Linked DNA regions of Planctellipticum variicoloris. The protein of the gene in region 2 binds, or shares a complex with, the protein of the main gene of each other region. Links are inferred from orthologs where the notes say so. Each region holds a gene or a part of one and is shown on either strand. Other genes may lie near its edges.

Region 1 (4,498 bases), 1.4 Mb from region 2 along the record:
ACTCGCTGCAGGACTTCCTGCCCCTTGCGGCGGGCTGTTTCGGCCCCGGCTCGCAGAATCTGCTGCAGCCCTTCGGGATCCGCCGCCAGGCGTTCGCGGCGCTGCCGGGCCTCCCCGAAATAAGTCATCGCCGCATCGTACAACGCCTGCTTGGCCTCGCCATAGCCCATTCCGCCCGCCCGGTAGCGATCGGCCAGAGCATTCTGCTGCGGTTCATCGGAGAACAGTTTATACAGCGTAAAAACGGGACAGGTCTCGGGGTTCTTCGGAGCTTCCAGCGGCGTGGAATCCGTTTTGATCGACATGATCTTCTTTCGGAGAGCCTTGGCCGGTTCGAAGATCTCGATCGTATTGCCGTAACTCTTGGACATTTTCTCGCCGTCCGTTCCCGGCACCTTCGCCGCGGACTCCAGCACGCGCGCCTCGGGGAGATGCAGAAACTCTCCGCCGTACGCGTGATTGAACCGCAGAGCGATATCCCGGGTCACCTCGACGTGCTGCACCTGATCGACGCCGACCGGAACGACATCGCTGTCGTACAGCAGGATGTCGGCGGCCATCAGCACCGGATAGGTAAACAACCCGGCATCGGCGGGAAGCCCCTTCGCCACCTTATCTTTGTAGGCATGGCACTTCTCGAGCAGGCTGTGCGGCGTCACAGTCATCAGCAACCAGGTAAGCTCGGTGATCTCGGGAACATCCGACTGTCGAAACAGGGTGGCCTGCGCGGGATCGAGCCCGAGCGCCAGCAGATCGAGTGCGGCGTCCAGAATATTCTGCTCCAGCACCTTGCGGTCGCGGACCGTCGTCAGCGCGTGCAGGTCGGCGATGAAATAGAAGGCCTGCTCGTTCGTCTGCAGGGAGACGTACTGGCGGATGGCGCCAAAGTAGTTGCCCCAATGAAAGCGGCCGGTGGGCTGGATTCCGGAAAGGACGCGCATGACGACTCCGAAGGCAAGGCAACCGGGGCGGCAGGATCCCGGCCGCAAAGACGTAACATTCCGCCAGTAGACGATCAGCGGCCGGCGGGAGACGCGGCTGGCGTCGCACAACTCGCCGCCGCGACGACGGGACGCGGATACTGCAATGTTCCGACCAGATCGCCAACGCTCTCCAATCCCTGACTCTCCAGCGCCGTGGAAAGTTCGTCGACCAGCCGGTTCGCCAGGCCAGGATCATAGAAGTTGGCGGTGCCGACCTGCACGGCGGTCGCTCCGCAGACGAGGAACTCCAGGACATCGTCGATGGACTGGATGCCGCCGATCCCGATCAGCGGCGTCTTCACCGCCTGGGAAACCTGCCAGACGATCCGGAGCGCCAGCGGCTTAATCGCCGGCCCGCTCAGACCGCCGATCCCATTTCCCAGAATCGGTTTGCGACGTTTCCAGTCGACCGCCATGCCCTGGAAAGTATTGATGAGAGCCAGCGCGTCGGCCCCGGCTTCGCTGGCGGCGATTGCAATCTCCGGCACGCTGGTGACATTGGGAGTGAGCTTGGCGATGATCGGGAGTCGGCTGTGGCCGCGGACTTCCCGAACGACTTCGGCCGTCAGCTTCGGATTAGTTCCGTAGTCCACTCCGCCGCTGACGTTCGGGCAGGAGATGTTGAGTTCCAGGGCGGCGATGCCGTCGAAGGCATCCAGCCGCTGCGCCATCGCGACGAACTCCGCGGTGCTCTTCCCCGCGATATTCACGATCAGCGAGGTTCCAAGCTGCCGTAACGGATCGAGGTGCTTGGCGATGAAAGCTTCCAGGCCGTCGTTGTCGAGGCCAATGGAGTTGAGCAGCCCGGCGGTTGTCTCGACAGTCCGGGGGGGCGGATTTCCGCCGCGCGGGAGAGGAGTCACCGTCTTTGGGATGATGCCGCCGAGGCGGGAATAATCGACGTACGCCTGCATCTCGCGGGCGTACCCGAATGTTCCCGACGCGACCAGGATCGGGTTGGCCAGGTGCAGGCGGTTCAGCGAAACATCAAGGCGCGGCACGGTCCACTGGCTCCGGGGAATCGGGGTCCGGAGCAGAAATCCTGTCGCGTCTCTACGACGTGACGCTGGCGCCGAGCCACCCCTGCGCATCGTAGCCGTTCGTTCCATGCGGAACAACGAACGACCGGCCGACTCCGGCGATCCCAGCGATCACCGGGGCCGTCCCCGACGGGCGGGCTAGATCACGCCGCCGTGGGTGCGGTAGGGAGTGTTGAAATCCGGGTTGTCGAGGAACCAGATTCGTTCCCAGATCTCGGTGATGTGCCGATAGTTTTCGGAAACGTTGATGAGCTGCTTGGCCCGCCGGTCCGGCGAGGACGAGTAAATCGGGAGCACGCACCCGACTTGAACCAGGCTGGCAGCCAGCAACAGCAATCCGATGCTCAGTCGATTCCGCATAATTCCCTCCGTGGTCACGCCCCTGCGGGCATGTCGCGGTCCCTCGCGATCAACCTTCCCGGCCGACCACTCCAACAGGAGTGGATTGCCGTCCGTTTCCGAGAGCGGGAGGCCGTCTGCCTCCTGCTTTCGCTGACTCAATCATGATCGGACGACGGGGTTGGCGAAGGGGAATCCGGAACTGAACCGTTTTCCCTAAGTGATTGGCGCCCCGGCGACCTGCGTCTCCACAGGCGGCGCCATGCCGTTCATCACCCCGTCCGTCGATCCGTGTGTTTCCGCTGGCGTTAGAGGCGGGGGCGACGGATCCGGGACCGCCTGCTCCTGCAGGTGCTGTCCCAGAGCGGCGCGGGCCGCAGCTTCTTCAAGCTGGCGGACCTTTTCCTCCATCTCCTTCCCTGGTTTGAACGTCACCACAAACTTCTCGGGCACAAAGACTTTGTCGCCCGTGCGGGGATTCCGCGCCTTGCGGGCGGCCCGCTTTTTCACTTCAAAGACCCCGAAGTTACGGAGCTCGATGCGACCATCCTCGACCAGCGTTTTCACGATGGCGTCGAAAGTCTTTTGCACGATCTCCTTGGTCTTGAGCTGTGTCAGACCAATCTCTTCGGAAATCTCTTTGACGATCTCTTTCTTGGTCACGACTGGGTCTCCCGAGCTTTGCCGGTGGGTGGCACCGAACGCCCTTTCCAACCTGACGAGGAGACTCAAGTGTATTCCCAAGTAGAACTTACCGTCAAGCCGTTTTCCTCAACTCTGTTTTCGTCAATCCGCAGTTCCGCCCGTCGAAGGCCGATTCTGCGGCGTTTCACTCTATTTCCACCGAGAAACGCCAGCATCCGCTCTCGGCAGGCGGTCTCGTGTTTCAAAGTCTTAACCGGGCGATAGTTGCGGCAGCGAACCAGCGTCCCGCCACCTCGAACGGACATCTCACGCCGGGCGCGGAGCCCGCTCGTACTCCCTCTATCGGCCCCGCACGCATCGTTTCTTCACTACAGCCGGAAGAATCTGCAGAATTCCCGCAAACACCCCGAACGGCGTCCGTTTCCGCACGAGAATCGTTCTCCGGCGCCGCAGGTTGACGCCCCTGAAGCCGGAACCATCGGCGGGAAAACGTTTTGAGGCGAAGGACGGCCCAGGACAGACGACGTCAGACTTCGACCTCCGCCGCGCGACGTCGCACTTCGTCCAGTGGGACAAAGTCCCCCTTCCCGGCGCCGGGGCAGCGCGCTTGAACCTGAGCCCAGGTCTCCGGGCTCTCCAGATTGCAGTCCCAGAAGGGCCAGGTCTGGCATTGGGTGGGGCGGACCGGATAGATCGTGCAACCGCGCGTCGCCCCGTCGAAGAATGTGCAGTCCCCGTTGGCATACTCCCGCAACGACCAGCGCCCCCCCACGATCCGCGTATGGAAGAGCTGCATCTCGCCCAGACTGCAGCCGCGGTACTCCGCAATGCGCTGGATTTCTTCGTCGGAAACCCAGACGACGCCCGGCTCCCCCGTGCAGCAGTTGCCGCACTGCGTGCAGCCGAAGGCCAAGCCGGGCGCGTACCACGGCAGTTTGTCGGGTGAGGTTTCGGTCATCATAGTCCCACAGGTGGAAGCAGACGGCCGGAAATGCAATTCGACCGGCCGAGCGATATCATCGGGTCAGCCCGGTCTGTTTTCCAACCCGCTCCTTTCATTCCGAAGAACGGCCCCCGGATGTCCTCGGTCACCTATAAATCCGCCGGCGTGGATCTTGAGCTGTACGAAGAAGCCATGCAGCGACTTCCGGCTCTCATGCAGCGGACGCTGACCTCTCGCGTCTTGCCGCTGTCCGACGCCTTCGCCGGGCTGTTCCGGCTGAATCACTCCAACCGCCCGGGGCGGCAGACGTACGATGATCCCGTGCTGGTGACCGGAACCGACGGTGTCGGGACAAAACTGAAAGTCGCTCAGCGCGTCCGCCAGTTCAACACCGTCGGCATCGATCTGGTCGGCATGTCGGTGAACGACTGTCTGTGTCTCGGAGCGGAACCCCTGCTCTTTCTCGATTATCTGGCGCTCGGGAAAGACAACCCCGATCTGATCGCTCAGCTCGTCGAAGGCGTCAGCGCCGGCTGCGTCGAGGCGGG
Region 2 (6,252 bases):
AATCGGCTGGCGAGCACTCCGCACCGCGTCTCGAACGACTGCAGAAAGTTCTCGCAGCGGCCGGGGTCGACTCGCGGCGCCACTGCGAAGAACTGATCACCACCGGACGCGTCTCCGTCGACGGCAAAGTCGTGACAGAGCTTGGCTTTAAGGTCGATCCCGACCGGCAGCGAATCTGCCTCGACGGCGAAAAGATCAAGCCTGAGCGGAAGCAGTACTTCCTGGTCAACAAGCCGAAGGGCTATCTCTGCACGAACGACGATCCCGCCGGCCGACCGCGTGCGGTCGATCTGCTCCCGCCACAGGCGGGCCGGGTGTTTACCGTGGGCCGTCTGGACGAGAATACCGAAGGTCTGCTCCTTCTCACCAACGATGGCGAAATCGCCCAGCGGCTGGCGCATCCTCGATTTCAGGTCGAACGGGTCTACCGCGTGCAGGTCGCCGGCGACCCCGCCGGGGAAGTCTTCGACAAGCTCAAAGAGGGTTACTACTTCACCGAGGGTAAGTTCCGCGTGCGGGACATCCGGCGACTCGGTCGGCAGGGTCAGAGCACGATCCTCCAGATTGTGCTCACCGAAGGTCAGAACCGCGAAGTCCGCCGGCTCCTCGCCCGTGTCGGCCACAAAGTGCTCAATCTCAAACGGATCGCCTTTGGTCCATTGAAGCTCGCCGACCTCGATACCGGGGCCTACCGCAAGCTCAACGGCGTCGAAGTGGCCGAGCTGCATCGCATGGCGGAAGGCCGCCCCGCCCGCAAATCCACCCGTCCCCCGGGCGCCCGCCCGAAGGTTGTCAGAAAATCGTCGGCGCACATTCAGGCGGCCAGTGCCGCGGCGGCGGAGCGGGTCCCCAAGGCTGCCGCAGGAGCAGCCCGGCCGGTCACAAAGCGCCCGGCGCGGGCGGAGACTCCCACCGGCCGGACCGCGACGACGAGATCGGCCTCGATGAAGCCGACCGCTTCGAAGCCGGCAGCGATGAAGAAGAAAATCGCCGGCGGCCGATCCGATCGGCCGGCGCCGCGCGGCGCGAAGGGCTCCACCAAAGGGGGAGGCCGTTCCCGATGAGCGTCTGCGTTCCTCCGCTCGGACTCCCGGGCGTGGTTACGACTGCCCGCCAGGTCCGCGCCCGGATCACTGCCCACGGCCCGATGGCGACCAATACCTGGCGGATGCGGATCCATGCCCCGGAGATCGCCGGCCAGATCCTGCCCGGCCAGTTCTTCATGGTGAAGGCCCCCGACCGCAGCGATCCTCTGCTCGGCCGCCCCTTCGCCCTGTTCGAGACCTACGCCGACGCCAGCGGCAACGTGACCGAACTCGACTTCGGCTACATCGTGGTCGGCAAGCTGACGTCGCTGCTGACCTCACTGAAAGTCGGCGACGAAGTGGAGCTGTGGGGTCCGCTGGGAAACGGATTCCCTCCTCCGCCCGCCGGGCACCTGGTCGTCGTCGCCGGCGGAATCGGGCAGACGCCGTTCCTGTCGGTTCTGCACGAAGCCCTCGGCCAGCGCAACTACGGTCGGCCGGTGGAAACGCGCCCCGACAAGCTGACCTTCTGCTACGGCGTCCGCAGCGCCAGCTACCTGGCGGGCGTCGAGGACTTCCGGCTGCCGGGTGTCGACGTCCGCATCGCCACCGACGACGGCACGGCGGGACGCAAAGGCTACGTAACGCAGCTCCTGGACGAGGTCCTCAAAGCCGAATCCGGCCCGGTCACCGTCTACTGCTGCGGACCGGAACCGATGCTCCATGCGGTCGCAAAGTTGACCGCTGCGGCGTCCGTCCCCTGCCTGGTCTCGCTGGAGACGCCGATGGCCTGCGGCTTCGGCGCCTGTTTCAGTTGCGTCACCCGCGTGAAACAGGAGGATGGAGCGTGGGACTATCGCCGCGTCTGCGTCGAAGGTCCCGTGTTCACAGCCGACGAACTGATCTGGGACTGACCTCAGCGAATGCTTGACCCTGCCTGATCGACGAAATCCCCGCACGACGCACCCTGACGATCCCCTTAGAAACTGCCGAGGACTTCCGCCTGAACTGAGTACTTTTCCTCCCGCCGTTTCCCCCTGCCTTGCGAAGGAGTTTTCCGCCATGCCCGCGCTGCAGCGTTTGTGGAGTCGTTTCCGATCGGCAGGATTTCTGCCGATCGCGTGCCGTGGCCTGCTGGCAACCGCCGTGCTGAGTGCCGCCGGACCGCTCCTGGCCGACGAACCTCCGCTGGAGGAGGTGATGAAACGGATCCCGGCCACGTCTCCGGAAGACTCGCTCAAACGCTTCAAGATCGAGCACGGCTTCCAGCTCCAGCTCGTCGCGCACGAACCGGATGTCGTCGACCCGATCGACGCCTGCTTCGATGAATACGGGCGGATGTACGTCGTCGAAATGAACGACTACCCGTTCCTCCCGGAACAGCGCGTCGAGAAGTACGTTGCCCAGCGCAAGGAAACGTGGGGGCGGATTCGCCGTCTGGCCGACACCGACGGCGACGGCAAGATGGACAAGAGCGAGATCTACGCCGACAAGATCCGCTGGCCCCAATCGGTCTGCTGCTACAAAGGGGGCATCTTCGTCCTCGGTCCCGCCGGCCTGGTCTACTTCAAAGACACCGACGACGACGGCAAGGCCGATCATCAGGAGACCCTGGCCACCGGTTTCAGCACTTCCAACGTGCAGGGACTCGCCAACGGTCTCCGCTGGGGGCTCGATCACGGCATCTGGTTCGCCTCGGGCCGTGCCGGCGGCGAAGTCCAGCTCGCCGACGGCACGAAGGTCTCCCCGGGCCGGCGGGATCTCCGCCTGAATCCCGCGACGAAGACTTTCCAGCTCGTTTCGGGAGGCGAGCAGTTCGGCCATACGGTCGACGACTGGGGCGACCGCTTCGTCTGCAACAACAGCAACCACATCGAACACGTGGTCTTCCCGCTCCACTACCTGGAACGCAACCCGCAGCTCGCGTTCTCGGCCGTCCTCCGGTCGATCGCCAAGGAAGGCGCTGCGGGACCGGTCTTTCGCACCAGCGGCCCCGAGCCCTGGCGCGTGGTCCGCACCGCCCGTCGCGCCGCCGACCCGGCCTTTCGATCCCGCGTCTCCGCGACCGAGCTCGTGGCGACGGGGTTCTTCACCTCCGCCACTGGAATCACGGTTTACCGGGGGGGAGCATATCCGCCCGAGTTCCAGGGGAACGTTTTCATCGGCGACGTCGGCGGCAACCTCGTCCACCGCAAAAAGCTGACCCCCGCGGGAGCCAGCTTCGTGGCCGAACGAACCGAAGAAGGGGTCGAGTTTCTGACGTCGACCGACAACTGGTTCCGTCCGGTGAACTTCGTCAACGCCCCCGACGGCACGCTCTATATCCTCGATATGTATCGGGAAACGATCGAGCATCCGTTCTCGATTCCCGACGACATCAAGGCGTACGTCGACCTGGAAAGCGGCTACGATCGCGGCCGGATTTATCGGCTGCTGCCGCCGGACACGAAGCCGGCCACGCCGCCGAAACTGGCGGGGCTGGAGCCGGCTGAGCTGGTCGCTTACCTCGATTCTCCACACGGGTGGGTACGCGATACCGCCCATCGGCTGATCTGGGAAGCCCAGGACGCCGGCGCGGTCGAACCGCTCCGCAAACTGGTCCGAGAGGCCAAAACGCCTCAGGGACAGGTTCACGCACTCTGGTCGCTCGAAGGACTGAAGGCCCTCGCGCCGGCGGAGCTGCTCGTCGCCCTGGGCGCGAGTGACCCCCACGTGCGCGAATGCGGACTGCAGCTCTCCGAGCCTTTCGCGGCCGGCCAGCCGGAAATTGTCAGTCGCTGGATCGCACTGACCGACGATCCGGTCGAACGCGTCCGCTGGCAGGTCGCGCTGTCGCTCGGGGCCATTGACGGCCCGGCGGCCGTCGATGGACTGCGGCGCGTGGCCCGGCATCTGAAGACCGACAAGGATCTCCTCCCGGCGATCCTGAGCTCTTCATCGAAAGTCGCCGCCAGCCTCGCGGCCGAACTGCTCCGCGACCCGGAGGCCTCGACGGCGTTTTTGTCGGAACTCGCACGTTCCGTGGGCGCTGAGTCCGACCCGGCCGGTCCGAAGCAGCTCCTCGACGCCAGTCTTGCCGCCGGCGTTCCCGCCCCCCGTCAGGCGCTGGTGCTGCAGGGGCTGGGCGAAGGCCTGCGTCGTCGCGGCGTCCGGCTCTCGTCCGTCGCCAGCGAGACGGCGGCGAAGTCGCTGGCCGACGTCTGGAAGACCGCGATTGAGCAGGCTTCCAACGGAAAGCTCCCGGAAGGGACGCGGCTGGCCGCGGTCAAGCTGGTGGCGAATGCCGATGAATCGCTGCTGATGGAATCGTTCCCGGATCTGCTGACTCCTCAGACGCCTCCGGCGATCCAGCAGGCCGTCGTCGCGGCGCTGGCCGCCGGCAACAGTCCTCAGGCCTCGGCGGCCTTGTTGGCGGAATGGAAGACGCACGGCCCTGCCGTCCGTCGCAGCATCGTCGACGCGCTGGTTCAGTCCTCCAGCGGCGCGGATGCACTGCTGGTCGCGGTCGCGGCCGGGACGGTCAAACTTGCGGAAATCGACCGCGACAAACAGCAACTGCTGTCGAACCATCCGTCGGAGCCGATTCGCACGCGCGCCCGCGGCCTGTTCGCCACACAGACCAGCAATCGCAAGGAAATCGTCGCCAAGTACCAGCCGGCTCTCGCTTTGGCCGGCGACGCCACCCGCGGTCAGGCCGTGTACACGAAGAACTGCGTCACTTGCCACCGGGCGGCCGGCCTCGGGCACCAGGTCGGTCCCGATCTGGTGTCGGTGCAGAACAAGTCGCTGGAGGATCTGCTGATCGCGGTCCTCGATCCGAACCGGGAAGCGCAGCCGAACTTCATCGGTTACACCGCGACGACGGATGAGGGGCGAGTCTTTTCGGGCATCATCTCCGCCGAAACCGCAGCGAGCATCACGCTCCGGCGTGCCGAAGCGAAAGAAGACGTCGTTCTGCGGGAGACCCTTGACGCCCTGGTTTCCAGCGGCCTGTCGCTGATGCCCGAAGGGGTCGAAAAGGAGATCAACCCGCAGCAGATGGCCGACTTGCTGGCGTTCCTCAAGGAGCTTCCCGCCGCTCCGGCGAAGTAACTGCAATGCAAAACACGCGGCAGGCCCGAGTTCGAGCCTGCCGCGTGTACATTTTGATCCAGCGAGTGCCGGCGATTCCGCCGCCAGTTTGCCTATCGCTTAAACCCGTACTCTTCATTGGCGGTGTCGAAGTCCGCGGCCAACATCCGACCGCCGAAGTCGATTTCCGCGAAGCTGTAGAACTCGATCAGCGTCGCCTCATCCAGCTCTTCGCCGTCCGTCGGAGCGTTGGCGCCCGGCCAGCCGAAGTTCTTGATGTAGAGCGGCACCGAGCGTTCCTTGTCGATGAAGGTCAGGGACTTGCGGTAGGTCTCCGAAGCCGACTGGTCCTTGTATTCGATCAGATAGACGTCGCAGGCCCGGCTGTCGAATTCCGCGTCGGCGAGCTGTTCGCAGCGGGTGTAGTTGTGCGTCTGCAGATCGCGCTGGTGGTAGTTGACGATCATCTTCGCCAGTTCCAGAATCCCCGCGTTCGTGATCGGATGCCGGTTTTCCTGCATCGCCAGCGTCCCGTCGGGATCGATCGACAGCGTCCCGAGCCGGGCTTTCCAGCCCCCCGCATGGACCAGCATTTCGCCGTCGTTCTGCCCGGCGACATAAATCGCTTCGCGGCCCCGTTCCCCGGTGTGCCACTTCAGGTAAACGCTGAAGGGTTCGTGCCGGACCTTGAGCGTCATTTCCTGCTCGTCGAGCAGCGTCCCGTCGACCAGTTCCTGCCTGGTGAACTGGGCCGAGTAGCTGGGGATTCCTTTCAGGAAGGTGATCCCGCGTTCGAGTTGAGCGATCTTGCGCTGCAGGGTCGCTTCCGCCTGCTGTTCGGGCGAGAGGACCGCGGCGGCGCTCGGGCTCGGCGTTCCGGCGGAGGGAGCGGCCTCGACCGGTGCGGCCGCCTGCAGGTTGATCAGCGGCTTCGGCGCCGCCCGCGTCAATCGAATGGTCTCTGCCCCCGCCGGTTCCACCGGAAACTGCAGATAAAGAAAGCCCACCGTTCCCACGGCGATCAGACTGGCCAGTGAATTTGCGCGAAATTGGGGGTCCTGAGGCAGACACCGTCGAAAGAATTGCCGCATGCAGTTTTCTCCCGCTCGTCAGGCTGGGGGTGGAGAAGCGCTGGGATGGCCGCGGTGAATCCCGC

Evidence for each region. The genes of interacting proteins can lie anywhere in the genome.
Region 1: the proteins of SH412_RS01715 (region 2) and SH412_RS07240 are in contact, whole or in part, in a crystal structure (PDB 5UE9), measured with the Lactococcus lactis proteins. The link is inferred for Planctellipticum variicoloris from one-to-one orthologs. Residues at the interface, in WP_023189152.1 of Lactococcus lactis: Leu4, Gln5, Ala47, Ser48, Met49, Leu50, Leu51, Arg52, Arg53, Met95, Leu98, Arg223, Met224, Ala225, Cys226, Ile228, Gly229, Ala230, Cys231, Tyr232, Ala233, Val235, Glu236, His237, Asn243, His244, Ala245, Lys247, Glu250; in WP_025017116.1 of Lactococcus lactis: Gly25, Phe27, Phe29, Glu32, Tyr33, Lys35, Tyr36, Lys48, Phe56, Thr60, Pro61, Arg62, Val63, Ala64, Glu65, Thr66, Ala67, Ser68, Gly69, Met70, Ile74, Gln77, Pro223, Glu251, Phe274, Ala275, Pro277, Phe278.

Annotation. Positions count from the first base shown.
Region 1 is NZ_CP130886.1:1,835,065-1,839,562, forward strand. What follows is about bases 1-2,872. They hold SH412_RS07240 (dihydroorotate dehydrogenase), read right to left. Parts: upstream 1,985-2,872; coding sequence 1,016-1,984; downstream 1-1,015. Other genes in these bases: trpS (tryptophan--tRNA ligase), read right to left, coding at 1-941; SH412_RS07245 (hypothetical protein), read right to left, coding at 2,162-2,383; SH412_RS07250 (HU family DNA-binding protein), read right to left, coding at 2,579-2,872. In the rest of the region: more of SH412_RS07250, read right to left, coding at 2,873-3,025; SH412_RS07255 (YkgJ family cysteine cluster protein), read right to left, coding at 3,534-3,965; purM (phosphoribosylformylglycinamidine cyclo-ligase), read left to right, coding at 4,086-4,498.
Region 2 is NZ_CP130886.1:432,966-439,217, forward strand. Bases 1-2,999 are described here. They hold SH412_RS01715 (dihydroorotate dehydrogenase electron transfer subunit), read left to right. Parts: upstream 1-1,060; coding sequence 1,061-1,939; downstream 1,940-2,999. Other genes in these bases: SH412_RS01710 (pseudouridine synthase), read left to right, coding at 1-1,064; SH412_RS01720 (PVC-type heme-binding CxxCH protein), read left to right, coding at 2,088-2,999. In the rest of the region: more of SH412_RS01720, read left to right, coding at 3,000-5,117; SH412_RS01725 (DUF1571 domain-containing protein), read right to left, coding at 5,210-6,187.